DNA from 2 places in the Clavibacter phaseoli genome. Region 1 is predicted to be linked to the other one. Evidence: predicted binding sites of a transcription regulator. Region 1 holds the regulator's gene; the other holds the start of a gene.
The links. Region 1 encodes HrcA, which represses chaperone genes, less so after heat shock. Its sites were predicted from a motif close to TTNGCACTCGNNNNNNNCGAGTGCNAA; they were not measured.

Region 1 (14,699 bases):
TGATGCCGCCCTCGGGTCCGACCACGAGCAGCACGTCGGTCGCGGCGTCGCCCTCGGCCGTCGTCAGGTCGAGCCGCGACAGCCGCGCCTCGGCGGTCGGGTCGAGCACGAGAACGCGCGCGGTCGCGGCCAGGCGCACGAGGTCCTTGGTCGTCGCGAGCGGCTCCACCTCGGGCACGCGGGGGCGGATGGACTGCTTCACGGCCTCGCGGACGATCGCCCGCCAGCGCTCCCGGCCCTTGGCGACCTTCTGGCCCTCCCAGCGCGAGACGGAGCGCTGGGCCTGCCACGGGATCACGGCGTCGACGCCGAGCTCGGTCGCCGCCTGCACCGCGAGCTCGTCGCGGTCGCCCTTCGCCAGCGCCTGCACGAGGACGACGCGCGGCGAGGGATCGGGGTGCGCCTCGACGGACTCCACGCGGAGCTCGAGCCGCTGCGGATCCGCCGTCGTGACGACGCAGGACGCGATGGTGCCCTGCCCGTCGCCGACGAGCAGGCCCTCCCCCGCGCGCACCCGGCTCACCGTCACCGCGTGCCGCGACTCCTGCGGCCCGAGCGCGACGACGCGGCCGACGGCGAGGTCGGCCGCGTCGAGGTCGTCCGCGAGGTGGAAGTGCGCCACGGTCAGACGTTGAGGAAGCGGTCGCGGAGCTTCTGGAACAGGCCCTGCTGGAAGTGCGCGAGGTGCGGCGCGGGCGCCTTGTTGCGGCGCGCGAACTGCTGGATGAGGTCGCGCTCCTTGTGGTCGAGCTTCTGCGGCGTGACCACCTGGATCCCGATCTTGAGGTCGCCGCGCCCGGAGCCGCGGAGCTTCGTGACGCCGCGGCCGCGCACCGTGATGATCTCGGCGCTCTGGATCCCGGGGCGCAGCTCCAGGTCGACGTCGCCGTCGAGCGCCTGGATGTGCGCGTCGCTGCCGAGGATCGCGTCGACCATGCTCACCTCGACGGTCGCGAGCAGGTCGTCGCCGTTGCGGCTGAACACGTCGTGGTGCGCGACCTTGATCTCGAGGTAGAGGTCGCCGTTGGGGCCGCCCGCGGGGCCGACCTCGCCGGAGCCCGGCATCTGCAGGCGGAGGCCCGTGTCGACGCCGGCCGGGATGTCGACCGGGACGGTGCGGCGCGCGCGGACGCGGCCCTGGCCCTGGCACGTGGGGCAGGGGTGCGGGATGACGGTGCCGTAGCCGCGGCACGTGCCGCAGGGGCTCGACGTCATGACGTTGCCGAGGAGCGAGCGCACCTGGCGCTGGATGCTGCCGGAGCCGCGGCAGATGTCGCACGTGACGGCGCTCGTGCCGGGCTGCGCGCAGGATCCGTGGCACGTGTCGCACACGACGGCCGTGTCGACCTCGAGGTCGCGGTGCACGCCGAAGATGACCTCCTCGAGCTCGACCTCCACGCGCAGCAGCGCGTCCTGGCCGCGCTCCTGGCGGGAGCGCGGACCGCGTCCGCCGCCGCCCTGCTGGCCGCCGAAGAACGTCTCGAAGATGTCGCCGAACCCGCCGAAGCCCTGCCCGCCGCCGCCGCCGAACCCGGCCTGCGGGCCGAGGTCGTACTGCTGGCGCTGCTGGGGATCCGACAGCACGTCGTAGGCGTGCGTCACGAGCTTGAACCGCTCGGCGGCGTCGGGGGCGTCGTTGACGTCCGGGTGGAGCTGGCGCGCCTGCTTGCGGTACGCCTTCTTGATCTCCTCTGGCGTCGCCTCGCGGCTCACGCCGAGTACTTCGTAGTGGTCAGCCACGTCGGGCCCTTCGGTGGTGATGGTCGTGGGGAACAGGGGCGGTGCGCCGGCGCGGGGCCGTCACCGCTCCTCGAGCAGGCGGGAGAGGTAGCGCGCGACCGCGCGCACCGACGCCATGTTGGTGGAGTAGTCCATCCGGGTCGGCCCCAGCACGCCGAGGCGCGCGAGGACCCCGCCGGACGAGCTGTAGCCGCTGGTGAGCACGCTGGTCTCGCCGAGGCCGAACGGGGCGTTCTCCCGGCCGATGCTCACCGAGACGCCGTGCTGGTCGGCCTCCATCTCGCCGAGGAGGCGCAGGAGAACCACCTGCTCCTCGATGGCCTCGAGGACGGGCGAGATGCTGCCGGGGAAGTCGCGCTCGGTGCGGGCGAGGTTCGCGGATCCGGCGAGCAGCAGCCGCTCCTGCCGGTTCGCGAGCACCTGCTCCACGAGCGTGCCCGCGAGCACGGACGCGGCCGCGCGCTGGGCGGGCTCGACCTCGTCGGACAGCGTCTCGAGCCGGGTCGCGGCCTCCGCGAGGCCGAGCCCGCCGACGGCCCGGTTGATCCGCGTGCGCATGACCGCGAGGAACGCGTCGTCCGGGTCCCCCGCGAGCTCAACGACGCGCTGCTCGACGCGGCCCGTGTCGGTGATGAGCACGGTGAGCACGCGCGTGGTGGACAGCGCCACGAGCTCGACGTGCTTCACGTGGCTCGTGGCGAGCGACGGGTACTGCACGAGCGCGACCTGGTTGGTCAGCTGCGCGAGGAGGCGCACCGTGCGGGCGAGCACGTCGTCGAGGTCGACGGACTCGCCGAGGAACACGTGGATCGCCTGGCGCTGCGCGGGCGTGAGCGGACGGACGTCGGCGAGCTGGTCGACGAAGAGCCGGTAGCCCTTGTCCGTCGGCACGCGACCGGACGACGTGTGCGGGGCGGCGATCAGCTCCTCCTCCTCGAGGAGGGCCATGTCGTTGCGGATGGTGGCGGCCGAGACGCCGAAGGCGTGGCGCTCCACGATGGACTTGGAGCCCACGGGCTCGCGCGAGGACACGTAGTCCTGCACGATCACCCGGAGGACGTCGAGCCCGCGTTCCGAGACCATCGCGCTCCCTCCTGGCACTCGTCGATCCTGACTGCCAATCGTACCGCGGGTCAGCGGGTGCTCGGCATTGCCGGTCGCGCGTCGTCGGCGGTACCGTGGACGGGCCCGGTGCTCCCGGCCCCACCCACGATCCGTCCGCGTCCGCCGTCCCCCGGTCGTCGCCCGGCACCGAGAGGCTCCCCGCGATGTCTGCACCCGATCCCCACCCGTACGGCGCGCCCGCTCCGCTCACCCCGAGCGAGGACCGCCTCTGGGCGTCGCTCACGCACTTCCTCGCGATCCTCATCGTGCCGTCGTTCATCGTGTGGCTCGTGTTCCGCGAGCGCGGCCGGTTCACCGACCAGGAGGGCAAGGAGGCGACCAACTGGACCATCAACGTGGTCGGCGCTCTCGTCATCCTCAACGTGCTGCAGGTGGTGTTCGGGGTCATCCCGATCCTCGGGATCATCATCGGCCTGCTCCTCGGCCTCGTGATCTTCGCGGTGGTCGTAGTCAACATCGTGTTCGCGATCATCGGCGGCACCCGGGTGCAGGCCGGACGCCCGTACCGCTACCCGCTCAACATCCGGTGGATCAAGTAGGCGATCGGCCGTGAGCGCGAGGATCCGGCATGTCGCGATCGACTGCCGCGACCCGCACGCGCTGTCCCTCTTCTGGGCCGGCGTGACCGGCTTCGCGGAGGACCCGGACGAGCCGAACCTCCCCGGCGAGGACGCCGCCTGGCTGGGCGACCCCGTCTCCGGGCTCGGCATCATCCTCCAGCGCGCGGACACGCCCAAGACGGCGAAGAACCGGCTCCACCTCGACCTCGCGCCGGACGACCGCACGCGCGACGAGGAGGTCGAGCGCGTGGTCGCGCTCGGGGCGGCGCTCGTCGCCGACCGGCGCAACGCGGACGGCAGCGGCTGGGTGGTGCTCGCGGATCCCGAGGGCAACGAGTTCTGCGTGGAGCGCAGCGACGCCGAGCGCGAGGCCGGCGACGTGGTGGGCGCCGTCGTCCTCTGAGGACCGGCGGGCGGCCTAGTCCTCGAGCAGGCGCCGCACGACGGCGTCGGCCAGCAGGCGCCCCTGCAGCGTGAGCACGAGCGTGCCGGACAGCGCGGCGCGCGGATCCACCAGGCCGTCGGCGATGAGGCCCGCGACCTGGCGGCGGCCCTCCGCGGTGAGCGTCGGGATGGCCAGGCCGTCGCGGATGCGGGCGCCGAGGAGCACGCGCTCCACCTCGCGCGTCGCGTCGTCGAGCGACTCGCGGCCCGCGCCGGGCGAGGCGCCCGCGAGCACGCGGTCGGCGTACGCGGCCGGGTGCTTGACGTTCCACCAGCGGACGCCGCCCACGTGGCTGTGCGCGCCGGGGCCGACGCCCCACCAGTCGTGGCCCTGCCAGTAGGCGAGGTTGTGGCGGCTGCGGCGGCCGCCGCGCGCCCAGTTGCTCACCTCGTACCACTCGTAGCCGGCCTCGCCGAGCAGGCGGTCGGCGAGCTCGTACATGTCGGCCTGGAGGTCCTCGTCGGGCTCGGGCACCTCGCCGCGGCGGATCTGCCGCGCGAGCTTCGTGCCGGGCTCCACGATGAGCGCGTAGGCGGAGAGGTGGTCGGGCGCCTCGCCGATGGCCTGCTCGAGCGAGGCGCGCCAGTCGTCGATGGTCTCCCCCGGCGTCCCGTAGATGAGGTCGAGGCTCACCTCGAGGCCGGCGGCTCGGGCGCCGCGGACGACGGGCGCGATGCGCGCGGGGTCGTGCGTCCGCTCCAGCGTCGCGAGGACGCGCGGGACCGCCGACTGCATGCCGAACGAGACGCGAGTGAAGCCGCCGGCGGCGAGGGCCGCGAGGTAGGCGTCGTCGACGCTGTCGGGGTTCGCCTCCGTCGTGACCTCGGCGCCCTCGGCGATGCCCCACGTGTCGCGCACGGCGTCGAGCATCCGGACGAGGTCCTCGACCGGGAGGAGCGTCGGGGTGCCGCCGCCGAGGAAGACGGTGGAGGCGGGGCGGGCGGGCACGCCGGAGTCCCGCAGCGCGGATCCGGCGAAGCGCACCTCCTGCACGGCCTGCGACGCGAAGTCGGACTGCCTCACGCCGCGCAGCTCGGGCGCCGTGTAGGTGTTGAAGTCGCAGTAGCCGCAGCGGACGCGGCAGAACGGGACGTGCAGGTAGACCCCGAACGCGCGCTCGTCGGCGCCGGCCGACGCGGAGGCGGGGAGCAGGCCGTCGACGGGGGCGGGATCGGCGAGGGGCAGGGCGGACGGCATCCGTCCATCATCCCCCGGCCGGGAGGTGCGCCGGTGCGCGCGCCGTCGGGGACGCCCCGCCCTCCGGCAGGATGGGGGCATGACCGACGCCCCCTCGCCCCGGCCCCTGCACGTCCTCTGGGACGTCGACGGCACGCTCCTCCTCAACGGCCCGCGCGCCGGCAGCATGTACCACCGCGCGATCGAGCTCGCCGCGGGCGAGGAGCTCGAGGACCGCACGGTCCACGCGCACGGGAAGACCGACGGCCAGATCATCTGGGAGACCCTCGACCTGTACGGCCTGCCCGCGTCGCTGCACGCCGCGGTCCGCGAGCGGCTCGAGGGCATGTCGCGCGTCGAGCACTACGGCGCGGGTCGGCGCGAGGTGCCCGTCGGGGTCCCGCGGCTCGTCGCCGACGTCGCCGGGCGCGGCTGGGTGAACGCGCTGCTCACCGGGAACTCGCCCCTCCGCGCGCGCTACAAGCTCGACGGCGCGGGGCTCGACGTCGACCTCTTCGACTGGGATTCGTCGTTCTTCGGGCACGAGGCGCGGATCCGCAGCGACCTCACGCGCCGCGCCGCGGAGGCGCTGGCAGGGGCCACCGTCGTGATCGTCGGCGACACCCCCGCCGACGGCGTCGCGGCCGAGGCCGCCGGCTTCCCGTTCGTGGCGGTCGCCACGGGGGCCTACGACGTGGCGCAGCTCCGGTCGCCGGACGCGCACGCGGCCGTCGTGGTGCCCGACCTCCAGGCGGGCCACGACGAGGTCATGGAGTACCTCGACGGGCTCGCCGCGCGCTGACCCGGCTCGGCGGGCGTCGGATCAGGCGGACGCGACCGCCGGGTGCAGGGCCTTGAGGTACCGGCGCATGAAGACGCCCTGCACGACGCGGAGCACCGGGCTCGCGAGTCGCATCGGCCACGACGCCGGCCTGGAGAAGACGCGGAGGGTGAGCCACACGCTGCCGTCGGGCTCCCGCGAGACGAGGAACGCCTCCTCGCCGCTGAGCGGGTGGCCGTGCACCGTGCCGTACGCGAAGCCGACGCGGTCGGTCTCCTGCACGGTGTAGACGACGCGGACGGGCGCCTCGGGGTGGAACGGGCCGAACGGCATGCGGAGCACGGCCGAGGTGCCCGACGTGATCCACGCGGTGCCGTCGTCGCCGTACAGCGTCTCGCGCGGGCGGTCGACGGGGACCTGGGGCACCCCGTCCGCGTCGAACTCGAGTCCCGCGTAGCCGGGGTCGTCGGGGACCTCCTGCTCGATGCGGGTGACCTCGATGCCGCTGCCGCGCTGCACGCCCCAGGTCATGAGGAGGGCGACGGCCTGCTCGAAGCGCTCGTCGCCGCTGCCGAGCCGCGCGCTCGCCTCCGCGGGACGGTAGCCCTCGGGCGGGTAGGTCATGAGGTCGACGGCCTGGGTGCCGCCGACGGAGCCGTACGTGACGGCGGTCGCGGTGTAGGTGCTGCGGCGCATGGGGGCAAGCCTAGGCGGTGGCGCCCGGACGGACGCCGGGCGCCCGCGCGGCTACTTCGCCTTCTTCTCCGTGTCGCCCGAGAGCGCCGCGATGAACGCCTCCTGGGGGACCTCGACGCGGCCGACCATCTTCATGCGCTTCTTGCCCTCCTTCTGCTTCTCGAGGAGCTTGCGCTTGCGGGTGATGTCGCCGCCGTAGCACTTGGCGAGCACGTCCTTCCGCATGGCGCGGATGGACTCGCGGGCGATGATCCTGGCGCCGATGGCCGCCTGGATCGGCACCTCGAACTGCTGGCGCGGGATGAGCTCGCGGAGGCGGCCCGTCATGAGCACGCCGTACGCGTACGCCTTGTCGCGGTGCACGATGGCGCTGAACGCGTCGACCTGCTCGCCCTGCAGCAGGATGTCGACCTTCACGAGGTCGGAGTCCTGCGAGCCCGCGGGCTCGTAGTCGAGCGACGCGTAGCCGGCCGTCTTGCTCTTGAGGTTGTCGAAGAAGTCGAACACGATCTCGCCGAGCGGCATCGTGTAGCGGATCTCCACCCGGTCCTCGCCGAGGTACTCCATGCCGAGCAGGATCCCGCGCCGCGACTGGCACAGCTCCATGATCGTGCCGACGTAGTCCTTGGGCGCGAGGATCGCGGCCTTCACCACGGGCTCGGAGACGCTGACGATCTTGCCGCCCGGGAACTCGCTCGGGTTGGTGACCGTGACCGTCCTCTTGTCCTCGCTCGTGACCTCGTAGATCACGGACGGGGCCGTCGTGATGAGGTCGAGGCCGAACTCGCGCGAGAGGCGCTCGGTGATGATCTCGAGGTGCAGGAGGCCGAGGAAGCCGCAGCGGAAGCCGAAGCCCAGCGCGACCGAGGTCTCGGGCTCGTAGACGAGCGCGGCGTCCGAGAGCTTGAGCTTGTCGAGGGCGTCGCGGAGGTCGGGGTAGTCGGATCCGTCGATCGGGTAGAGCCCGGAGAAGACCATGGGCAGCGGCTCCGTGTAGCCGGGCAGCGCCTCGGTCGCGGGGCGCGCGGCGGTCGTGACGGTGTCGCCGACCTTCGACTGGCGCACGTCCTTCACGCCCGTGATGAGGTAGCCGACCTCGCCGACCCCGAGGCCGTCGGACGGCGTGGGCTCGGGCGAGCTGACGCCGATCTCGAGGATCTCGTGGGTGGCGCGCGTCGACATCATCGAGATCTTCTCGCGCGGGCTGAGCTTGCCGTCGATCATGCGGACGTAGGTGACCACGCCGCGGTAGGCGTCGTAGACCGAGTCGAAGATCATGGCGCGCGCGGCGCCGTCGGGGTCGCCGACGGGCGCGGGGATGGTGCGGGAGACGCGGTCGAGGAGGTCCTCGACGCCGGCGCCGGTCTTGCCGGAGACGCGCAGCACGTCCGACGGGTCGCCGCCGATGAGCGAGGCGAGCTCGGCGGCGTACTTGTCGGGGTCGGCGGCCGGCAGGTCGATCTTGTTGAGCACCGGGATGATCGTGAGGTCGTTCTCGAGCGCGAGGTAGAGGTTCGCGAGGGTCTGCGCCTCGATGCCCTGCGCGGCGTCGACCAGGAGGATGGCGCCCTCGCACGCGGCGAGCGACCGGCTGACCTCGTAGGAGAAGTCGACGTGGCCCGGGGTGTCGATCATGTTGAGCGCGTACGTGCGCCCGTCGAGCTCCCACGGCATGCGCACGGCCTGGCTCTTGATCGTGATGCCGCGCTCGCGCTCGATGTCCATGCGGTCGAGGTACTGGGCGCGCATGGAGCGCGAGTCGACGACGCCCGTCATCTGCAGCATGCGGTCGGCCAGCGTGGACTTGCCGTGGTCGATGTGGGCGATGATGCAGAAGTTGCGGATGGACGCGGGGTCGGTCGCGGCGGGCCGGAGGGCCTTCGATGCTAGGGGGCTCACGCGTTCCTTACGGGTCTCGTCGGTGGAGCGGAACCACGATCATCCCACGGCACGCCCGTCGGGCCGTCCCCGCGGCGCGCGCCCGATGGCCTGCGCGCCGCGGGACAATCAGCGCCGGACGATGTCGGCGACCGCCGCGTCCAGCTCCGGCCACCGGAACCGGTACCCCGCGGCCTCGAGCGTCTCCGGGACGACCCAGCGGCTCTTGAGCACGAGCTCCGGCTCGGTGCGGAACAGCCACATGCCGACCTCGAGCATCCACCGGTTCGCGGCGAGCCCGACGGGCACGCCGACGGCGCGACGGAGGATCCTCATCAGCCGGCGGTTGGTGACGGGCGCGGGGCTCGACGCGTTGACCGGGCCCTCGAGCGACGGGGTGTCGCGCACGAAGCGGATGATGCCGACCAGGTCGTCGATGTGCAGCCAGCTGAAGACCTGGCGGCCGTGGGTGGGCTGGAACACATGGTGGGCGCCGGCGCGGATCCGGGAGGGGCGTCCGGGGAACCGGCCGTCGAGCTGCGGGCCGCCGAGGCCGAAGCGCGCGAGGCCGAGGAGCGGCTGCAGCGCGCCGTCGCGGCCGAGGACGATCGCGATCCGCAGCGCCACGCGCCGGGTGGCGGGCAGCTCGGGCGAGAGGAACGCCCGCTCCCACGCGCGGCCCACCGACGGCGAGAAGTCGTCGCCGAGCTCGCCCGTCGACTCGGTCTGCGGATGGTCGGTGGCGTGCCGGTAGACGGTGGCCGTGGAGGCGTTGATCCAGACGGGCACGGGCCGCGCGCTGTCCGCGACGGCGCGCGCGAGCTCGCCGGTCGTCTCGACGCGCGAGCGCAGGATCTCCCGGCGGTTCGCGACGCCGTAGCGGCAGTCCACGCTCTTGCCCGCGAGGTTCACGAGCAGGTCGGCGCCGTCGACGATGCGGCGGATCCCGTCCTCGTCGCCCCAGCGCGCGTCCGCGCCCGAGCGGCCGATCGTGAGCACGCGGTAGCGCTCGTCGGCGAGCTCGCGCACGAGCACCTGGCCGATGAAGCCGGACGCGCCCGCGACGACCGCGGTGCGCGGGGCGGCCGCCCCCGGCGCGTCGCTCACGCGCCGAAGCGCGTGCGGCGCTCGACCGTCGTGCCGACGCCGTCGGCCCAGGTGTAGACCGTGCTGCCGCCGATGATGACGTGCTCGGCGCGCGACTGGACGTCGAGCGGGTCGCCCGACCAAATCACGACGTCGGCGTCGAGGCCCGGCGTGAGCGCGCCGACGCGGTCGTCGAGGCGGAGGATCGCGGCGGGGTTCGCGGTGATGGCGCGGATCGCGATGTCGGCGGGCAGGCCGTCCTTCACGGCGAAGGACGCCTGGTGCACGAGGAAGTCGATCGGCACGACGGGCGCGTCGGTCGTGATCGCGACGAGGACGCCCGCGCGGTGCAGCGCCGCGAGGTTCGCGACGGCGCGGTCGCGGAGCTCGACCTTGGAGCGCGAGGTGATCATCGGGCCGAAGATCACGGGGATGCCGCGCTCGGCGAGCACGTCCGCGATCTTGTCGCCCTCGGTGCCGTGGTTGACGACCAGGCGGTAGCCGAACTCGTCGGCGAGGCGGATCGCGGTCGCGATGTCGTCGTGGCGGTGCGTGTGCTGGTCCCAGGCGAGCTCGCCGTCGAGCACGCGCACGAGCGTCTCCTTGCCGAGGTCGCGCGAGAAGGGCTTGCCCTCCTTCGCGGCGTGGTCGCGGGCCGCGCGGTAGTCCTCGGCGTCGCGGAAGGCGCGGCGGATCACCATGGCGACGCCCAGGCGGGTGGACGGCGTGCGGTCCTTGGCGCCGTAGACGCGCTTCGGGTTCTCGCCCAGGGCGCTCTTGACGCTCACGGAGTCGCTGACGAGCTGCTCGTCGATCGTGCGGCCGCCCCACGACTTGATCGCGACGGACTGGCCGCCGATCGGGTTGCCGGAGCCGGGCTTCACGACGATGGTCGTCACGCCGCCCTTGAGCGCGTCGCGGAAGCCCTCGTCGTCGATGTCGATGGCGTCGATCGCGCGCACCGAGCTCATGTCGGGGTCGGTCATCTCGTTGGTGTCGTTGCCCGCGGGGCCGTTGGCCTCCTCGTGGATGCCGACGTGGCCGTGCGCCTCGACGAACCCGGGGAGGACCCAGCGGCCGGCGGCGTCGATGACGGTCGCGCCCTCGGGGACCTCGACGTCGCCGCCCTGCCCGACCGCGGCGACGAGGCCGTCGCGGAGGAGGACGGTGCCGCCCGGGATCGGGGCGGCGTCGACGGGGACGACATGGCCGCCGACGATCGCGGTGACGGAGGAGGCGGAGGCGCGGACGGGTGCGGTGCTGTCGGAGAGGGGCATGCTCCGAGCCTAGGACGCGGGTGTCGCCGCGTCCGTCGCGGGCGCGGGCCCGGGCACGGCGTCGCCGGGCGCCGGCAGCCGGCGGATGCCCTTGAGGAGCGCGTCGCGGTCGGCGGCGACGCAGACGCGGATCCACCCCTCGCCCGAGCGGCCGAACGCGCTGCCCGGGGCGACGGCCACGCGGTCGCGGAGGAGGAAGCGCTCCGCCCAGCCGGCGACGTCGCCGTCGGAGGCGTGGGACACGTCGATCCAGAGGTAGAACGCGCCGGTCGGCCGGAGGTGCCGGATCCCCCGCTCCTCCAGCAGGGCCGTGGCCGCGTCGAGGTTCTCGCGATAGTGGGCGATCGCCTGCCGGACGTGCGACTGGTCGCCCGTGACCGCGGCGACGCCCGCCCACTGCGCGGGCGCGCTGACGCAGCTGATGGTCGCCTCCTGGACCGTGCGCATCGTCGTCGTCATCCCGCTCGGCACCACGAGGTAGCCGACGCGGACCCCGGTCAGCGCGTAGGTCTTGGAGAGCGAGAACGCGCTCAGGACGCGCTGCTCCCCCGGCTCCTGCAGGCTCGCCATGCTCACGTGCTCGGCGTCGTGCACGAAGTACTCGTAGACCTCGTCGCTGATCACCCAGAGGTCGTGGCGGCGCGCGAACGCGAGGAGCTCGCGGAGCGTCTCCCGCGGGAACACGGCCCCGAGCGGGTTCGACGGCGAGTTGACGACGAGGACGCGCGTGCGCGCGGTGACGAGCCGCTCGAGCTCCGCCATGTCGGGCAGGAAGCCGCGCTCGGGCAGGAGCGGGTAGGTCACGGGCTCGGCCTGGAGCATGCGCGCGCCCATCGAGAAGGTCGTGTAGCCGGGATCCGGCACGAGGGCCTCGTCGCCCGCGCCCAGCGTGAGCGTCATCGCCTGGTACAGCGCCTGCGTCGCGCCGACGGTGACCCAGACCTGCTCCGTCTGCACGTCGAGCCCGTTGTCCCGGCGGAGCTTCTCGACCAGCGCGGCGCGCAGCTCCGGGATGCCCGCGTTCGCGGTGTAGTCGGTGCGGTCCTCCGCCCAGGCCACGCGGGCGGCCTCGCGGATGTGCGGCGCCACGGGCACGTCCGGCTCGCCGACGCCCAGGGCGATGACGTCGTCCACCTCGAAGGACAGCTCGAGGATGCGGCGGATGCCCGACTCGGGCACGGACGGGATGTGGGGCGCGAGACGGGGCACGGCATCGAGCGTATTCCCGCGGGTGGGGGGGGCGGGCGCCGTCGCGCGGGCGTCGGGCGGCTTCCGATCGGCCGGCCCGCCCGCCCGCTCCGCGTCGATAGGCTCGCGGCATGGGCATCCCCGACTTCATCGTCTCCCTCCGCGAGCGGGTCGGCACCGCTCCCCTGTGGCTCTCCGGCGTCACGGCCGTGATCCTCGACGGCCCCCGCGTCCTCCTCGTCCGTCGCGGCGACACCGGCGCGTGGGCGCCCGTCTCGGGGATCCTCGAGCCCGGCGAGGAGCCCGCCGTGGGCGCCTGGCGCGAGGCGGAGGAGGAGACCGGCGTGACCGTGGATGTCGAGCGGCTGGTCGCCGTGGGGACGACGGGCGAGATCACCTACCCCAACGGCGATCGCGCCAGCTACCTCGACCTCACGTTCCGCTGCCGCTACGTCTCGGGCGAGGCGCGCGTCAACGACGACGAGTCGCTGGAGGTCGCGTGGTGGCCGGTGGACGCGCTCCCGGAGATGCCCGCCGACTTCCTCGCGCGCATCCGGAACGCGCTCGACGACGAGCCCGAGACCCGCTTCGTGCGCCCCGGCGAGGACGTCCCGCGCCACGACCGCGACGCGCGGGGCTTCGCGGCCTGATTTCCCGGCCGCGACCTGGTATCGTCGCCTGTTGGCTTGCGTGTGATCCTCCCCGATCACGCGGTATCGCCGCAGGCGCCCTCTCTCGCTGAGCGGCAACTCATACGACGACAACTCGAACGGAAGACATAACACGTGGCAAACATCAAGTCGCAGATCAAGCGCATCGGCACCAACAAGAAGGCCCAGGAGCGCAACAAGGCCGTGAAGAGCGAGCTGAAGACGGCCATCCGCTCCGTCAAGACCGCCATCACCGCGGGCGACAAGGACGCGGCCGTCAAGGCCGTCAGCCTCGCCGGCAAGAAGCTCGACAAGGCCGCCAGCAAGGGCGTCATCCACAAGAACCAGGCCGCGAACCGCAAGGGCGCGATCGCCAAGCAGGTCGCCAAGATCGGCTGATCTCCCCTGGTGTGAACGACGGGCCCCGCGCATCGCGCGGGGCCCGTCGTCATTTGCGGGCGCTGTCCCGACCGCTGTGCCGCGGGCGGCGGGTCGCTCATCGCCGACGCTCGTGTCGTCGGTCGGTGCCGTCGGTCGGTGCCGTCGGTCGGTGCCGTCGGTAGGTGCCGTCAGTCGCGGCCGCGCGAGGCGATGGTGCGCACCATGCGCTCCAGCGAGTAGACGGGATCGCGCCCGCCGCCCTTGACCTGCGCGTCCGCCTCGGCGAGGGCCTCGATGGCCCGGCCGAGACCCGCGTCGTCCCACAGCTGCAGGTCGCGCCGGGCGCGGTCGACCTGCCACGGCGCCATGCCGAGCTTGGACGCCAGCTGGCCCGAGGCACCCGACACGCCCGACACCTTCGCCATCGTGCGGATCTTCATGGCGAACGCCGCGATGAGCGGCACCGGATCCGCGCCCGAGGTGAGCGCGTGCCGGAGCAGCACGAGCGCCTCGCCGCTGCGGCCGGCGATCGCCGAGTCCGCGACCGCGAACGCGTTGATCTCGACGCGACCGCCGTAGTACTGGTCGACCGTGACCTCGGTGATCTCGTGGGCGGTGTCCGAGATGAGCTGCTGGCACGCCGACGCCAGCTCGCTCACGTCGTCCTGGAACGCCGCCACGAGCTGCCGCACGGCGCCCGGCGTGATGGAGCGCTTCGCGGCACGGAACTCGGCGACGGCGAAGTCGTGCTTCTCGCTGTCCTTCTTGAGCTCGGCGCACACGATCTCGATGCCACCGCCGGTCCCCGCGCGCACGGCGTCGAGCAGCTTCTTGCCGCGCACTCCCCCGGCGTGCCGGAGCACCACGTAGGTGTCGTCGGCCGGCGAGTCGAGGTAGGCCACGGCGTCGAGCAGGAACTGGTCGGAGCACTTCTCCACGTTCACGACGCGGATGAGCCGCGGCTCCGCGAACAGGGACGGGCTGGCCAGCGTGATGAGCTCGCCGGGCGCGTACGAGTCGGCCTCGATGTCGGAGACCTCGATGCGCGGGTCCTCCGCCGTGAGGATGTCGCGGAGGCGCCGCATCGCGCGGTCGGCGAGGAGGGCCTCGGTGCCGGACACGAGGACGATGGGCGCCGGCCGCACCGCGTCCCACGAGAGCTGCGGGATGGCCGCGGAGGGCTTCGCCGCCGTGCTGCGGGACGTCCTGGTCGCCATGCGGGTCCTTCCGGAGGGTGCGGGATGCGGATGCCCGCGGGCGGCACGCGCCGCCGGTCGAGCGGATCCAGGTTAGCCGTCGGGTGGGACATCGCCAGGCCCGGGGACGGCGGCGGGCGGGCGACCCGGGCCGGTCGGAGGGCCGAGCGCCACCGCCGCGACGACCAGGGCGATCGCGACCGCGAGGGCGACGACGCCCGCGGGGCCCGATGCCCACGGCACGCGGCCCCACGGCAGGCGCGAGGTGACGGAGGCGACCGCCGCGATCCAGGAGGCCGGGAGCCATGCCAGCCGCAGCGCGAGGTCTCCCGCCGGCGGCAGGACCGGCAGGAGGACGCAGGCGATGAGGCCGCCGATGGTGGCGGGCGCGGCGGCCGGCTCGGCCAGGACGTTGGCGAGGACGCCGTGCACGGGCAGGCCGGGCTGCAGCACGAGGAGCACGGGCTGGCACGCCACCTGTGCGGCGACGGGGATCGCGAGCGCCTCGGCCAGGCGGCGG
Region 2 (14,699 bases), 600 kb from region 1:
GCTGGAAGGGGGGCACGTAGGACGGGACGTCGTTCATGCGGCCGCGCATGTAGGGGTCGACGGAGATGAACTCGTTCTCGACGCGGACCTCGCCGTCGGACAGGTCGGGCAGGTCGACCTCGACGCGGCGGACGTCGTCGGGGGTGGGCTCGCCGGTGGGGCGCTTCGCCAGCTGCCACTGGATGCTGCGTGCAGACATGGGTCTCCTTCGTTCTCGGGTGCGGGCGGTCGGACGGCCGGCCCGCGGCGCTCGTGGCGCGGCCCCACCCTTCCACCGCCCGCTGGACGCCGCACCCAGCGAGGCGTGGCCTCGTGACGCGACGCCCGGGCGCGTCGTCGCGGCGGCCGGCCCGCCTGGCGCGCGCACCGCGCGCGGCTAGGCGGCGGTCGTCGCCCCACGGCTCGCCACGTGCGCCTCGAGCACGTCGCGCACGCCGGTCCAGGTGTGCGCGCCGAACCGCTCGCGGTCCACGTGGAGCAGCTCCGCCTCGCCGCTGTACATGCTCACGAGGTACTGCATCCCCTGCCAGGCCGGGAACGTCTCCTGCTCGTCGCGGCCGATGCGGCGCATGGCCTTGCTCGCCGTCCCGAGGACGCCCGTGGTGCCCGCCCACTGCAGGCCGAACGCGGTGCCCGTGATCTCGGTCATGATCCGCGCGAGGTCCCTCGCGGTGACCCGGTCCCCCGCCACCTCGACCACGCGCGGCGCGTCGTCGTCGAGCGCCACGAGCGCCGTCACGCGGGCCGTGTCGTCCTTGGTCGTGAAGTCGAGCACCTGGTCGGCGGACGACCAGTACAGGACGCGGCGCCGGTCGAACAGGACGATGGGCGCCTGCCCGGTGAGCATGTCGGCGAAGGCGCCGTTGAGCACCGAGGTGGCGCGGATGGGCGCCGCGTCGAGGTCGGCCGCGAACTCGCGCCGCAGCTCGAAGTTGCGGTTGCTGCCGGGCGTGACCCGGCGGTAGTCGGCGGAGTAGTCCGAGGGGATGAAGCGCGGCACGCCGGCCGCGACCGCGGCTGCCAGGAGCGCGCGCTGCGCCCCGACGATCACGGCGCGGGCGCCGCTCACGGCGGAGACGACGACGCGCGCGCCGGCGACCGCGCGGATCAGCGCGGCCCGGTCGGTGTAGGCGGCCTCGACGACCTCGACGCGCGGGTCGTCGCCCCACGCCTCGGTGGCCGCGGCGCTGCCGGGCCGGGTGAGGACGCGGACGCGCGCGCCGGCGGCGAGCAGCTCGCGGACGATGCGGCGGCCGAGGTCGCCGGTGGCGCCGGCGACCACGACGGGGCCGGACGGGGATGCGGATGCGGGGTTCGAGGTGCTCATGCGGGGTCTCCATCTGGGGTGGTGCTGCGCGCCGAGCGGCGCGAGCGGTGGGGGGCGGCGACGGGCTGCTCGAGGCGCGCGGCGTCGGTGTCGGGCTCGCCTCGGTCGGCAGGACCGGCGTCGGCCGCGGCGGCGGCGTCGCCGATGCCGACGGCGACGCGGGCGAGGAGGCGGCGGAGCGCGATGCGCTCCTCGGGGTCGAGGGCGCCCATCAGGCCGTCCTCCACCTCGCCGAGCGCGACGCGCGCCGTCGCCAGCAGGGCGCGCCCGGCGGCGGTCGGGACGACCTGGCGGATCCGGCGATCCCGCGGATGCGGCTGCCGCTCGACGTGCCCGCCCTCGGCGAGCGCGTCGATCACGTAGGTCATCTGCGTCTTGTCGATGCCGAGCCGCTGCGCGAGCGCGAGCTGCGACGACGGCTCCTCCGTGGTGATCGCGACGAGCACCTGGTACCCGCGCGGTCCGCCCGGGACGTCCGCCACGGCGCCCTGCGCCGTGCGCACGAACCCCTGGTACACGGCCTGGATGGACCAGCCGAACTGCGTCTCGATGCCGCCGGAGCCCCAGTCGATGCCGGCGGCGTCCACGTCGGCGCGGTCCGGGTCGTGGGTCGCGGCGGATGGGCTCATGCAGAGATCATATCTAGACGAGATCGTCTTCTGTCAAGATCATATCCCGACGCGGTGACCGCGACCGCTGGGTCAGCGCCAGGTCGGCGCGTCCCCGCCGAGCGCGGTGGCGATCCACGCCGGGGAGAGCGACGCGGGGCCCACGCGCAGGGGCGACGCCGTCATGCGGGCGTCGCCGAGCGGGGTCGTCACGCGCCGTGGGGGCTCGCCATCCGCGTCCTCGATCGCGCTCGCCGCGTCCGGCGACGGGGAGCGCGGGAGGGCCAGCAGGGCGTGCGCCGTGCGGGCGAGCGAGAGCCGCCAGGCGGATCCGCGCCCGGTTCCGGCCCGCCGCGCCAGCCCCGCGACGGCGCAGGCGGCGGCGAGGTACCCCGTGCTCCAGTCGAGCGCCTGCACGGGCAGCGGCACGGGCCGGTCGCCACCCGCCGCGACCATCCCCGCGTGCGCGATCCCGGACGCGCTCTGCAGGATCGAGTCGAAGCCGCGTCGCCCCGCCCACGGTCCGGTCCACCCGTACGCGTCGACGGCCACGTCGACCAGGCCCGGGCGGATCCGCTCCCTCTCCTCCCGCGGGAACCCGAGCGCGTCGAGGGCGCCGGGACGGTAGCCGTGCACGAGCACGTCCGCGCCGGCCAGCAGCTCGGCGAGGCGGGCGCGCCCGTCCGGGGTCCGGGCGTCGAGCCGCGCGGTCCGCTTCCCGGCCATCACGAGCGGCAGCACGGCGGGCTCGTCCCAGCCCGGCGGATCCACGCGCAGCACGTCCGCGCCGAGGGCGGCGAGCGCCTGCGTGCACGCCGGGCCGGCGATGACGCGCGTGAGGTCGAGCACGCGGATCCCCGCGAGCGGCGCCTCCGCGGTGGGCCGCCAGCCCGCCGTGCCTGTGTCCCGGCCGCCGTCCTCCCGCGCGACCAGCGGCTCGGCGGCGACCGCCCGGCCGGCGTCCGTCGCCGCCCACTCGCCTGCGCTCCGGAGAGCCGCCGCGACGCCGCCCGCCGCGACGACCGCGTCCTCGAGGGCGATCGCGTCCCACCCGGCGATCGCCCGGGTCAGCGCCGCGGCGTCGGCGTCGGGCGCGCAGCCGGTGACGGCGAGCAGCGCGGCGCGGTGGCGTGGCGCGTTGGCGTGCGTGCGGATCCACGAGCCGTCGCGCGTGGGGAACGAGCCGGAGAGCGGATCCCACGGCGACGGCAGCGCCCACCCGACCGGCGTCACGTGCTGCCCGCACCACGTCTCGGCGCGACCGCGGTGGACGACGACCTCGCTGGCGCCCGGCAGCCCGACGGCCTCGTCGAGCGCGACCACCGCGCCGCCGAGCAGCCCGAGCGCGGACACGGCGAGATCCGTGACGGGCAGCGCAGATCGGAGGGCGCCGCGGCCCACGACGCGCGTCGGGGCGGTAGCGCCCAGCACGGCGGCCGCGGCCGCGAGCCCGGAGGCGTCGTCGGGTGCCGGGGTCGTCATGCCCGCACGCTACGCCGGCGGCCGGGCGCGGATCAGCCCCCGAACGGGCGCAGCGACACCGACTCGAGCGTGCCGTCGCGGGTCTGGTCGACCACGAGGCGCACGGCGCGAGCGACCGACGCGGGCTCCAGGTAGCGCGTCTCGTCGTACTCGCCGCCCTCCTTGGCGCGGAGCTCGCGCTGCATGTCGGTGGCGACGCGGCCCGGGTGCACGCTCGAGACGCGCACGCCGTGCGGGCGCTCCTCCTCGCGGAGGGCGTCGCCGAGCGCACGGAGGGCGAACTTGGATCCCGCGTAGACGCCGCCCGTGGGATTCGCCGTGAAGCCGGATCCGGAGTTGACGAGCACGACCTGCCCCTTCGCCGCCCGGAGCGCGGGCAGGAGGACGCGCGTCACCTCGGCGACCGCGAAGACGTTGATCTCGAAGACCCGCCGCCACTCGTCGACGGGCGTCTCCGCCACCGCGTCGCCGCCGATCACGCCGGCGGAGTGCACGAGCACGTCGAGGCGGTCGAGCTCGGGGACGAGGTCGGCGAGGCCGCCCGCGGCGAGGTCGGCGGCCCAGCCGACGGCGGCCGGCAGCGTGGCGGCGAGCGCGTCGACGGCGTCGCGGTCGCGGCCGTGCACGATCACGCGGTGGGTGCGGCCGAGGTCCTCGGCGACGGCACGGCCGATGCCGCGGGTCGCTCCGGTGACGAGGGCGACGGGGCGGGCGTGGTCGGTCATGGATCCTCCTGGGTCGCGGTCCTCCAGGCTACCGACGGCATCCGGCCACCCGTCCGGCGCGCTCCGGGGCATGACGTAGCGTGAAGGGGTCCGCCGCCCGGCGGCCCGCCGCCCGAGAGGATCCGCCCGTGCACGCCCGCTTCCCCGCCAGCCTCGAGGTGCTGCGCCAGGAGGCCCGCGACGAGCTGGACGCCGTGATCGAGCACCGCTGCCGGAACGGCGACGACCCGTGGGAGGTGATCCCGCAGCTGCCGACCGTGGACGAGCACGTCGTCGCGACGCTCCGGCAGGACGCGCTCGAGGCCGACGGGATGGCGGAGGAGCTGGCCCGCGTGCGCCACCCGTCGACCGCGCCGGGCGTCGTCGCGCGCTTCGAGTACCGGCTGCTGCGCGGCATCGCGCTGGAGCACCCCGACCTCTCGCGCGCGGTCTGGACCCTCATCGGGCGCATGGAGCGCGACCTCCGTCGCCGCTCTTGAAGAGGTGGTCAGCGGTGCATTCGCCCTCGGCGAACGGCTTGGCACTCGCCTGGGTCGAGTGCTAATCTCGGCGTAGTTGAGCCGAGGGGGCTCAACCCCGGAGATCATCAGAGGAGTCGAGCATGAACATGACCTTCGATCCGTTCCGCGAGCTGGACCGCGCCATGGGAGCGCTGGCCGAGACCCGCCAGGCGAACCGCCCGATGCCCATCGACCTGCACCGCGAGGGCGACACCTACGTGCTGGCCGCCGACCTCCCGGGCATCGACCCGGGCTCGGTCGACATCGACGTGGACGGCCAGCTGCTCACCATCCGCGCCGAGCGCACCCTCGCCGGCGACCGGGACGTCCGGTGGCTGACCCGCGAGCGCGTCGCCGGCACGTTCCTCCGCCAGCTCACGCTCGGCCAGGGCATCGACACCGAGCGCATCTCGGCGCACTACGCCAACGGCGTGCTGAGCGTCACCATCCCCGTGAGCGAGCGGGCGAAGCCGCGGAAGATCCAGGTCACGTCCGACGAGCCGCAGGGCCAGGAGGGCCGCACGCTGACGGTGGAGCAGGGCGCGCCCGTCGCGAGCTGATCCACCCGGGCGCCGACGAGGTGCCGCCACGACGAGGAGCCGTCGTCCGCGAGAGCGGGCGGCGGCTCCTCGTCCGTCCGGACCGCGTCAGTCGGCGAGCGGCTCGACGGCGCCGGGCACGACCAGCCGCCAGACATCGTGCCGGCCCTCCTCCGGACGCAGGTACAGGCGGTACCGCCCGTCCTCGGCGAGCGGATCCGCGCCGTCGTAGGTCACGGGCTCGCCCGCCGTCGTGCAGTCGACGGACGGGGAGATGACGTCGATCGTGCCGTCAGGCCGCTCCCCCGTGATCACGGGCGTCGGGCTCGTCTCGTGGACGACGTAGACGCCCGTGATGTCCACCGTGCGTCCGCCCGTGATGACGTCAGCCTCCACGATCAGCGTGGCCCCGTCGTCCCAGTCTTCCGGGCCGGAGGTCAGGATCCAGTCCCGGCACATGCCGCTGCCGCCGCCGGTCGTGCAGGCGGCGAGCACCCCGACGGCGAGAGCCGCGAGGACCGCGACGGTCACGCGCCGGCCGGACCCGCCCATCCCCGTCATGCCGCCAGCCTGCTGGACGTCAGGCGCCGTGGCGAGGCCGCAGCCCGGAATGGGGCGCGAGCGGGTTCCGCAGCGATCCGTGGATCTGCATCACGGGCGCCTGCAGGTCGACCATGCGCCGGTTGTCGCGCAGCTGGAGCCGGTTGAGGCACGAGCGGTCGAACGACGGCGCGAAGAGGTCGAAGCGGGCGAAGCGTTCCGCGAGCTCCGGGTGGGCGCGCTCGTGGTCGGCGAGCGCCTCCGCGGCCACGCGCCAGAGGCCGTCGGGGCCGAGGTCGTCGCGGTCCTCGAGGAGCGCCGCGGCGAAGCGGAGGAAGCCGTCCATCACGTCGGTGAAGACCGTGAGGGTGCGCTCGGCCTCGGGGATCTCCATCCGGATCCGCCGCACGTCCTCCGGCAGCTCGCGCTCCGTGTCGAAGAGGGCGACCTCCTCGGCGATGTCCTTCATCAGCACGCGCACGACGACGTGGTCGCGCAGCACGAGGATGACGTTCTCGCCGTGCGGCATGAACGCGAGGTCGTGCGCGAGGAGCGCGTGCGCGAGCGGCACGAGGTAGGCGTCGAGCCAGCGGCGGAGCCACGCGGCCGCGCCGATCCCGGACGCGTCGATGAGCGCGCCGATGACGGTGTCGCCGTGGGCGTCGACGTGCAGCAGGCTCGTCATGCTCATCAGCCGCTCGCCCTCCGCGAGGCCGGGCACGGGCGACTCGCGCCAGAGCGCGGACAGCATCTTCCCGTGGGCGTGGCCGGGCGGCAGCGCGGACTCGACCCGCTCGTCGCGCACGCCGACCGCGGCGACCTCGCGGAGGATCCCGAAGCCGAGGCGCGCGAACTCCTCGTCGCCCGTGACGAGCGCGTGGACCCAGTCGTTGATCGCCGGGGTCACCGCCATGTACGCCGGCGAGAGGCCGCGCGTGAAGCCCATGTTGAGGATCGACAGCGACGTCTTCACGTAGCAGCGCTCGGGGGTCGTGCGGTTGGCCCACGTGCGGATGGACTGCTGCGCGCCGTACTCGTCGTCGCCCGTGCCGAGGAGCACGATGTCGCGCCGGGCGACGAGGCCCGCGAAGGTCACGGTGACGACGTTCTCCCACTGCCACGGGTGCACGGGCACGAGCACGCGCCCCGCGGGGTCGATGCAGAGCTCCCGCATGCGGGCCCGGAAGCGGGTGCGGGCGGATGCGCCGAGCTCGGCGTCGAGGAACGCCTCGCGGTCGAGGCCGTCGATCGCGGTGAAGCGGGCGAGGCGCTCGTGCACGGCGAGCCAGAGGATCCGCACGTCCTGGGCCGCCTCGGGCGCGTACCTGTCGTGGTCGTCGAGGTCGAAGCCGATGCGGCCGTTGGTCGCGACGAAGCACGGGTGGCCCTCGTCCATCGTCGACTCGACCTCCGCGTACGACGCGGTGAGGAGCCCGCGCGCGTCCGGCACGTCGCGGAGGCGCGAGAAGGCGGCGGCCGAGAGCGTGCTCTGGATCTCGTCGAGGTAGACGGGCAGCACCTCGTCGGTGATCCCGAGGCGGTCGCGGAGGTCGAGCACGAGGTCGGTCGCGTCGAGCTCGGCGGGCGCGCCGTCGACGGTGCGGCGGATGCTCGCCTCGTCGACGTCCCAGTGGTCGAGCTCGAGGATCCTGGCCCGGTACGCGTAGGCGCTCCGGCCGTCGGCGCTCGCGACCCGGTAGTCCGCCCAGGCGCGCGGGTCGTGCGGGCGGCGGGGCTCGCCGGGCGCGCACTCCGGCTCCACGCGCTCGGGCGCGATGAGCAGCTCGTGCGCGAACTCGGCGAGCGCCTTGCGCACGAGGTGGCGGGTGGCGGCGGCCCAGACGTCGGGTCGGAGGTGCGCGGCGGGGTGGACGCGCGGGTCGGGCTCGGCCGCCGGGAGGGCGGGCGTCGCGGGATCCGTCGCGCGGTCGTGGGTGAGGGTCATGGGGTGTCCGTCCGTCGGAGGGGTGTGCGGGAGGAGCGCGTCGTCGCGCGCGACGACGCTGAGGAGCGCGTGCTTCGCGCCGAGGTCGACGACCCGGAGCGGCCGGAAGCCGACGAGCTCGTTGAGGCGCTGGATCCGGGTGTTCCGGACGTCGGGCTCGACGACGAGGCGCCGCACGGCCGGATCCCGGAGGAGGTGCGCCACGACGTGCCGCATGACCGCGGTCGTGAACCCGGGCAGCGGGTCGCCGGCCGGCGGCGCGACGAGCAGGTGCATGCCGCGGTCGCCGGGGAGCGGATCCAGGTGCGCGCCGACGGGGTCGTCCGCCGGGTCGTAGGCCTCGACGAGGAATGCGGGGGCGCCGTCGTGGAGGCCGATCCAGGCCTCCCGCCGCGGATCCGCCTTGATGGACCGGTACTCGGCCCGGACCTCGTCGAGGGTCGCGTGCTCCATCTGCCAGAAGCCGGCGCGGGTCGCCGTGACCCAGGCGTGCACGAGCGCGGCGTCGGCGTCCGGGTCGAGCGGGCGCAGGTCGAGCCCATAGGCAGGGAACTCGGCGGCGGGCGCCTCGACGGCGGGCGCGCTCACGCGAGCACCCCCGATCCGGCCGCGGGCACGTCGTCGGGCAGCCCGAACTCCTGGAACGCGATCCGCTCCTCGACGGCGTGGTGCTCGTGGCCGGTGATCGCGCGCAGGATCCGCGAGTTGCGGTGCGCGGTCATGCCGAGGTCGGGCGCGACGAAGCCGTGCGTGTGCACCTCCGCGTTCTGCACGAAGAGCGTGCCGGCGTCGTCGACCGTGTGCTCCCGCGCCACGTCGAGACGGCCGCGCGCGTCGCGGCGCACGCGGTCGCCGAGCCCGTCGAGGATCCGCGGGGCCGACGCGTCGTAGCCGCTCGCCATGATCACCGCGCCCGTGGGCCAGTCGCGCTCGGCGCCCGTCTCCGCGTGCCGCAGCCCGAGGACCGCGCCGCCGTCGGGCGTCGCGCGCGCCGACACCACCTCCGCGTTGGTGAGCAGCCGCGTCGGCACGCCGGACCCCGCGTCGCCGCCTGCCGCGAGCCGCCCCTCCGCCCGCAGCGCGTCGAACGCGAGCCGCTTCCGGTACAGCGCCTGGAAGATGTCGTCGATCAGCTCCGAGTCGATGCCCTTGTACAGGTTCCGCTGCTCGCGCAGCAGCGCCTCGCGTGCGTCCGCGGGGAGGCCGAAGAAGTGGTCGCTGTACTCGGGGCTCGTCATCTCGAGCGTCAGGCGCGTGTACTCGAGCGGGAAGAACCGCGGCGAGCGCGTGATCCAGTCGAGCCGGTAGCCGCGGGAGTCCACGTCCTCGAGGAGGTCGCGGTATATCTCGGCCGCGCTCTGCCCGCTGCCGACCACCGTGATGGCGTCCCGCTCCTGCAGCGCGTCCTTGGCGCCGAGGTAGCCGGAGCTGTGCACGACGCCCGGCAGGTCGCGGACGGCCGCGGGCAGCCACGGCGGCGTGCCGACGCCGACCACGAGGGCCCGGCCGAGGTGCACGTGCGCGACGCCCGCCGCGTCGACCGACTCGACGACGTACGCGCCACGGGCCTCGTCGAACGAGACCGCCCGCACGTCGCGGTCGAGCTCGATCCCCCGCGCGCGCTCCGCCGCCCACCGGCAGTACGCGACGTACTCGCTGCGCAGCACGAAGAAGTCCTCGCGGATGTAGAAGGAGTACAGCCGCCCGATGTCCTTGAGGTACGCGAGGAACGAGAAGCGCGAGGTCGGATCCGCGAGCGTCACGAGGTCGGCGAGGAACGGCGTCTGCAGGTGCGCGGTCGGCAGCATCATGCCGGGGTGCCAGTCGAAGCGCGGCTTCCGCTCGAGCACGACGAGGTCGAGGTCGAGCGGGTCCGCGAGGCAGGCGAGCCCGAGGTTCGCGGGGCCGAGGCCGATGGCGACGACGTCGTGGACGCGGTCGGCGGCGGCGCTCATCGGCCGGCCTCCGCGACGGCGACGACGGCCGCGGCGGGCGCGCCGGCAGCCGCGTCGCCCAGCCCGGCGTCGAGCGCGTCGCCCGCCGCCACCACCATCCCGAGGATCTCCGCGATGTGCGCGTCCGTCGTGGCCGGGTTGAGCAGCGTGAGCTTGAGGTGCGCGCGCCCGCCGACGCGCGTCGCGGCGACCATCGCCCGACCGGAGTCCTGGATCGCCTGGCGGATGCCGCGGTTCACGGCGTCCGAGCGGGCTCCCGCGTCGGGCCCCGCGGATCCCTCCCGCTCCCCCGCCGGCACGTACCGGAACACGAGCGCGCTGATCTCGGGCCGCACCACCACCTCGAGCGCCGGATCCCGCCACAGCGCCGACCACGTGCGGTCGGCGAGCGCGATCACGTCGTCGAGCATCCGCCCCACCCCGTCGGCGCCCACCGTCCGCAGCGTGAGCCAGAGCTTCAGCGCGTCGAAGCGCCGCGTGGTCTGCAGCGACTTGTCGACCTGGTTCGGGATCTCCTCGTGCGCGCGATCCGCGGGGTTGAGGTAGTCGGCGTGCAGAGTCGCGTGCCGGAGCGTGCGGCCGTCGCGCACGAGGAGCGCGCTGGAGCTCACGGGCTGGAAGAAGGTCTTGTGGTAGTCGACGGTCACGGAGTCGGCGCGCTCGATGCCGTCGAGCAGGTGCCGGTGCCGGAGCGACGTCAGGAGCCCGCCGCCGTAGGCGGCGTCGACGTGCAGCCAGATTCCCTCGCGCCGGCAGACGTTGCCGATCGCGGGCAGCGGGTCGACGCTGCCGAAGTCGGTGGTGCCGGCGGTCGCGACGACGGCGATGGGCAGGAGGCCGGCGGCGTAGCAGCGCGCCAGCTCGCGCTCGAGGGCGTCGACCCGCATCCGCTTGGCGTCGTCGCTCGGCACGCGCACGACCGCGTCGGGGGCGAGGCCGAGGATCCGGGCGCTCTTCTCCACGCTGAAGTGGCCGACGTCGCTGACGAGGATCCGCATCCGCTGCCGGTCGGCCATCGACAGCCCGTGCACGGCCGCCGCCTCGTCGCGGGCGACGAGGAGCGCCTGCAGGTTCGACTGGCTGCCGCCGCTCGTGAAGACGCCGTCCGCGTCGTCGCCGAGGCCGGCGCGGCCCGATGTCCAGTCGATGAGCGCGCGCTCGATGAGGGTCGCGCCCGCGCTCTGGTCCCAGGTGTCCATCGACGTGTTGACGCTCGAGAGGATGAGCTCCCCCGCGATCGCCGGGATGAGGATCGGGCAGTTCAGGTGCGCGACGTAGGACGGGTCGTGGAACCAGACGGCGTCGCGGAGGTACAGGTCGTCGAGCTCGTCGAGCGCGTCGTCGAGGCCGCCGAGCGGGCGGTCGAGGTCGAGCCCGGCGAAGGATCCGCGGAGGCGCTCGGGCGTGATCCCCGTGAACGGGCCGTCGGCGCGGCGGGCGGCGGCGCGCACGTGGGCGGCGGCGGCGCGGAGGGCGGCGTCCCAGCCGGGGAGGGAGCGGTCGGAGAAGAGCTCGGCGGCGGGATCCGCGTCGGCCGCGAGCGGGTCGGCGCGGGGGTCGGCGAGCGTCGGATCGGAGGGGCGGGAGGCGTGCGGGGAGAGGGTCATGGGTCCTTCGTCGGTTCGATGGGGAGCCGTGTCCGGGTCACGAGCACCAGCGTTGGTTAGGCAAGGCTCACCTAATATGGAGGCGCTCGGACGGGAACGCAACCCGGCCGACGAGGACTCGCGGGGAACCTCCGCGAGGCGCTGTCGCGACCCCGTTTCGGGGGCGCGGGCACGGAGGTCACGTCGTCGTCCCGCTCGTAGGGTGGGGGCATGAGCGACGCAGACGACCCCACCGACGGCATCCGCACCGGGCGCGGCCCCGGCGATCCCGACGGGCTGGTGACCGTGGACGACGTGGTCGGCGACGGCGACTCCCCCGCCGGAGTCGGTGACGCGGTCCGCGAACCGGACGGCACCGGCTACGGGCACGCGGAGGAGGACACCCTGGAGGTCGAGGACGCGGATCCCGCGACCGCCGACTACCCCGAGGTCCCCGACAACCGGGCCGTCACCGCCGCCGACTCGCACATGAGCGCGCCGGCCGACGACGCGTCCGGCCACGTCGACCCCGAGGGCCGCTGACGTGACGGATCCCGCAGGAGGCGCCCCGCGTCACCCGCTCGCCGAGCCAGCTCCCATCGACGCCGACTCGGTCGCCGAGCGCGCGGAGGCCGCGGAGGAGGACGCCCGCGAGGACGCGCCCGACCCGTTCGGCGAGGGCCCCGACGACCAGTGATCCGCTCCCGGCGCGCGGCGACGACGCGTTCCGGACACGACACATGAGCGTTGCCTGAGCGCCACCACACAGCTCTCGGGGCCGAGCGTAGCGTCGAACGCATGGACACCGACGACCCGCGCCTCCAGCCCGCGGACACCTCAGACACCCGGCAGGACAAGGACTTCATCTCGCAGAGCGAGGACGACACGCAGGTGAAGCAGAGCGAGCAGATCGTCGAGACCGAGGGCGTCTCCGACGACGTCCCCGCCGCCGCGGACGACGTGCAGGTGCTCCCCGGCTCGGGCGGACCCGACGACGTCGGTGAGATCGACGTGGATCCCGACGAGCTCAACCTCAGCGGCGACTCGATCCCCGGCCACCCCAAGCCCGAGGCGGGTGAGTGACCGTGACCGATGCCACCTCCGCCACCCCCGCTGACGACTCCACCGGCGACGACACCGCCCTCGACACCGAGGCCCTCGCGAACGACACCGTCGTGAACGACGCGGTCGCCGGCGAGACCGTCCTCCCGGACACCGACGAGCCCGTCGAGGAGCCCGACGACGACGCCGTCATGGGCGCCGACGCCGAGCCCACCGCCGACGTCCTGGGCGTCGACGGCGAGGCCGAGCCCGTCCTCGCCGACAACGAGCTCGCCGGCCAGGACATCGACCTGGACGACACCCCGCCCAGCTGATCCATCCCCCCTTCCCGCACGCAGACCACAGCACCAGGAGACACATGAGCACCGACCAGTACACGTTCCAGGACCCGACGAAGATGTACGCGGACATCCAGCCCAGCGCGCAGCAGCAGGACGGCCCCGGCCTCGACTCCGCGCTCGACGACACCGCGGACCGCGGCGAGAAGACGTACCGCGGATCGAACCGCCTCGAGGGACGCAAGGCCCTCGTCACCGGCGCCGACTCCGGCATCGGCGCGGCCGTCGCCATCGCCTACGCCCGCGAGGGCGCGGACGTCGCGCTCTCCTACCTCCCCGAGGAGGAGGAGGACGCGAAGAAGGTCGTCGCCCTCATCGAGGAGGCCGGTCGCAAGGCCGTCGCCATCCCCGGCGACATCGCCACGGCGGAGTTCAGCCGCGAGCTCGTCGCGAAGGCGGTCGAGGGCCTCGGCGGCCTCGACATCGTCGTCAACAACGCGGGCAAGCAGCAGAACGTCGACGCGCTCGAGGACATCTCGGACGAGGAGTTCGACCTGACCTTCAAGACCAACGTCTACGCGATGTTCTGGATCACGAAGGCCGCGCTGCCGCACCTCAAGCCCGGCTCGTCGATCATCAACACGTCGTCGATCCAGGCCTACGCGCCGTCGCCGAACCTCGTGCACTACGCGACGACCAAGGCCTCGATCAACGCGTTCTCGAAGGGGCTCGCCGGCCAGCTGGCGCCCAAGGGCATCCGCGTGAACGTCGTCGCGCCCGGCCCGATCTGGACCCCGCTGCAGACCGCGGGCGGCCAGCCCGAGGACGCGCTGCCCGAGTTCGGCGAGCAAACCCCGCTCGGCCGCGCCGGCCAGCCCGCCGAGCTCGCGCCCGCCTACGTGTTCCTCGCCTCGAACGAGTCGAGCTACGTCATCGGCGAGACGCTCAACGTCAACGGCGGCATGCCGACGCCGTAGCGGACCGCGCCCCGGCGCATCGCACCACCGCACCGCGCGACGCCCGGGTCGACCCGCAGGTCGGCCCGGGCACCGTCGCGTCCGGCCCGCGCGTCGTCGCGGCCGCCGGGACGCGTCCCGCGGACCGGCCTAGGGTCGGGAGATGACCGCCCTCCCCGCCCGCGCCGCCGGATCCGCGCTCGCGGGGATCGTCGCCGCCGTCCGCCTCCTGCAGCACCCGCGACCTCTCCACCCGCACGGTGTCGCCCTCACGGGGACGCTGACGCCCGTCGCCGGTCGCGTGCCGTCCGGGCTCGCATGGCTCGACGGGCTCGACGCGCCGCTCGCGGTCGACGCGCGCCTCTCGCGCTCCGTGGGGCTGCCGGCGGCGCTGCCCGACGTGCTCGGGATCGCGCTGCGGATCCCGGACGGCGGCGGCACGACCGTCGACGTGGTGCTCGCGTCCACCGGGCTCTCCCCGGCGGGCCGCTTCCTGCTCGCACCGCGCCGATCGATCTCGGGCGCGGCCCTGTCGACGCTCATGCCGTACCGCGGATCCGCCGGGCCGGTGCTGCTGGGCCTCGTCGCCGACCGGGAGCCGCGCCTCCCCGGATCCCCCGCCGACCTCGGCCGGTCGCTCGCCGAGCGGCCCCTGCGCCTGCGGCTCCTGCACGCGACGCCGCGCGGATCCTGGCACGTCGCCGCCCGCATCGAGCTGACGCACGACGCCGCGGGGCCGCTCGACACCGCCGCGCGCGCCGATCCCGTGCTCGCCGCCCCGCCGGGCGACACCACCTACGCCTGGACCCGCCGCCTCCGTGCCCCGGGCTACCGGATCGCCCGCGCGGGCCGCCCGGTCGCCTCGCGGCACGTCGCGCGCGATCCCGACGCCTGACGGGCGCCCGCGCCCACGTCGCCGACCGTGCCCTTGTCACTGCTCGCGGTCGGGCGTTGCCTGGAGTCAGCGCGCCGACGGCGGCGCCGGAATCGGCAGGAGACCCCATGAGGGAGCTGAAGCTCGTCGCGTCCATCACGCGGATCGAGGACGCGCAGGTGCTGGATCCGGTCGTCGACAAGGTGAAGGGCGTCGTCACGGCGCTGCTCAAGCCACGCGCGCTGGCCGACCTGCTGCACGGCGTGCCGTTCGGCCACCCGCTGCACCCGGTCGCCGTCCTGGTCCCGACCGGTGCCTGGCT

Region 2: a site for HrcA is predicted at 4,660-4,686, ahead of FGI33_RS02680 (Hsp20/alpha crystallin family protein). Genes of this name have one in related genera too.

What each region holds. Positions count from the first base shown of each region.
Region 1 is NZ_CP040786.1:1,169,788-1,184,486, forward strand. Features, by position in the region: gene FGI33_RS05445 (16S rRNA (uracil(1498)-N(3))-methyltransferase) at 1-622, opposite strand, end outside; gene dnaJ (molecular chaperone DnaJ) at 625-1,740, opposite strand; gene hrcA (heat-inducible transcriptional repressor HrcA) at 1,801-2,823, opposite strand; gene FGI33_RS05460 (DUF4870 domain-containing protein) at 3,009-3,404, shown strand; gene FGI33_RS05465 (VOC family protein) at 3,415-3,828, shown strand; gene hemW (radical SAM family heme chaperone HemW) at 3,844-5,067, opposite strand; gene FGI33_RS05475 (HAD family hydrolase) at 5,147-5,848, shown strand; gene FGI33_RS05480 (DUF1990 family protein) at 5,870-6,523, opposite strand; gene lepA (translation elongation factor 4) at 6,575-8,422, opposite strand; gene FGI33_RS05490 (epimerase) at 8,531-9,508, opposite strand; gene FGI33_RS05495 (amidohydrolase) at 9,505-10,764, opposite strand; gene FGI33_RS05500 (pyridoxal phosphate-dependent aminotransferase) at 10,774-11,973, opposite strand; gene FGI33_RS05505 (NUDIX hydrolase) at 12,084-12,602, shown strand; gene rpsT (30S ribosomal protein S20) at 12,738-13,001, shown strand; gene holA (DNA polymerase III subunit delta) at 13,172-14,200, opposite strand; gene FGI33_RS05520 (ComEC/Rec2 family competence protein) at 14,273-14,699, opposite strand, start outside.
Region 2 is NZ_CP040786.1:566,977-581,675, reverse strand. Features, by position in the region: gene FGI33_RS02710 (NADP-dependent oxidoreductase) at 1-199, opposite strand, end outside; gene FGI33_RS02705 (NmrA family NAD(P)-binding protein) at 377-1,327, opposite strand; gene FGI33_RS02700 (MarR family winged helix-turn-helix transcriptional regulator) at 1,324-1,956, opposite strand; gene FGI33_RS02695 (CoA transferase) at 2,029-3,417, opposite strand; gene FGI33_RS02690 (SDR family oxidoreductase) at 3,450-4,142, opposite strand; gene FGI33_RS02685 (hypothetical protein) at 4,271-4,621, shown strand; gene FGI33_RS02680 (Hsp20/alpha crystallin family protein) at 4,744-5,202, shown strand; gene FGI33_RS02675 (hypothetical protein) at 5,290-5,742, opposite strand; gene FGI33_RS02670 (GNAT family N-acetyltransferase) at 5,762-8,254, opposite strand; gene FGI33_RS02665 (lysine N(6)-hydroxylase/L-ornithine N(5)-oxygenase family protein) at 8,251-9,621, opposite strand; gene FGI33_RS02660 (pyridoxal phosphate-dependent decarboxylase family protein) at 9,618-11,228, opposite strand; gene FGI33_RS02655 (hypothetical protein) at 11,439-11,750, shown strand; gene FGI33_RS02650 (hypothetical protein) at 11,752-11,904, shown strand; gene FGI33_RS02645 (hypothetical protein) at 12,006-12,290, shown strand; gene FGI33_RS02640 (hypothetical protein) at 12,287-12,583, shown strand; gene FGI33_RS02635 (glucose 1-dehydrogenase) at 12,628-13,524, shown strand; gene FGI33_RS02630 (hypothetical protein) at 13,667-14,398, shown strand; gene FGI33_RS02625 (Rieske (2Fe-2S) protein) at 14,506-14,699, shown strand, end outside.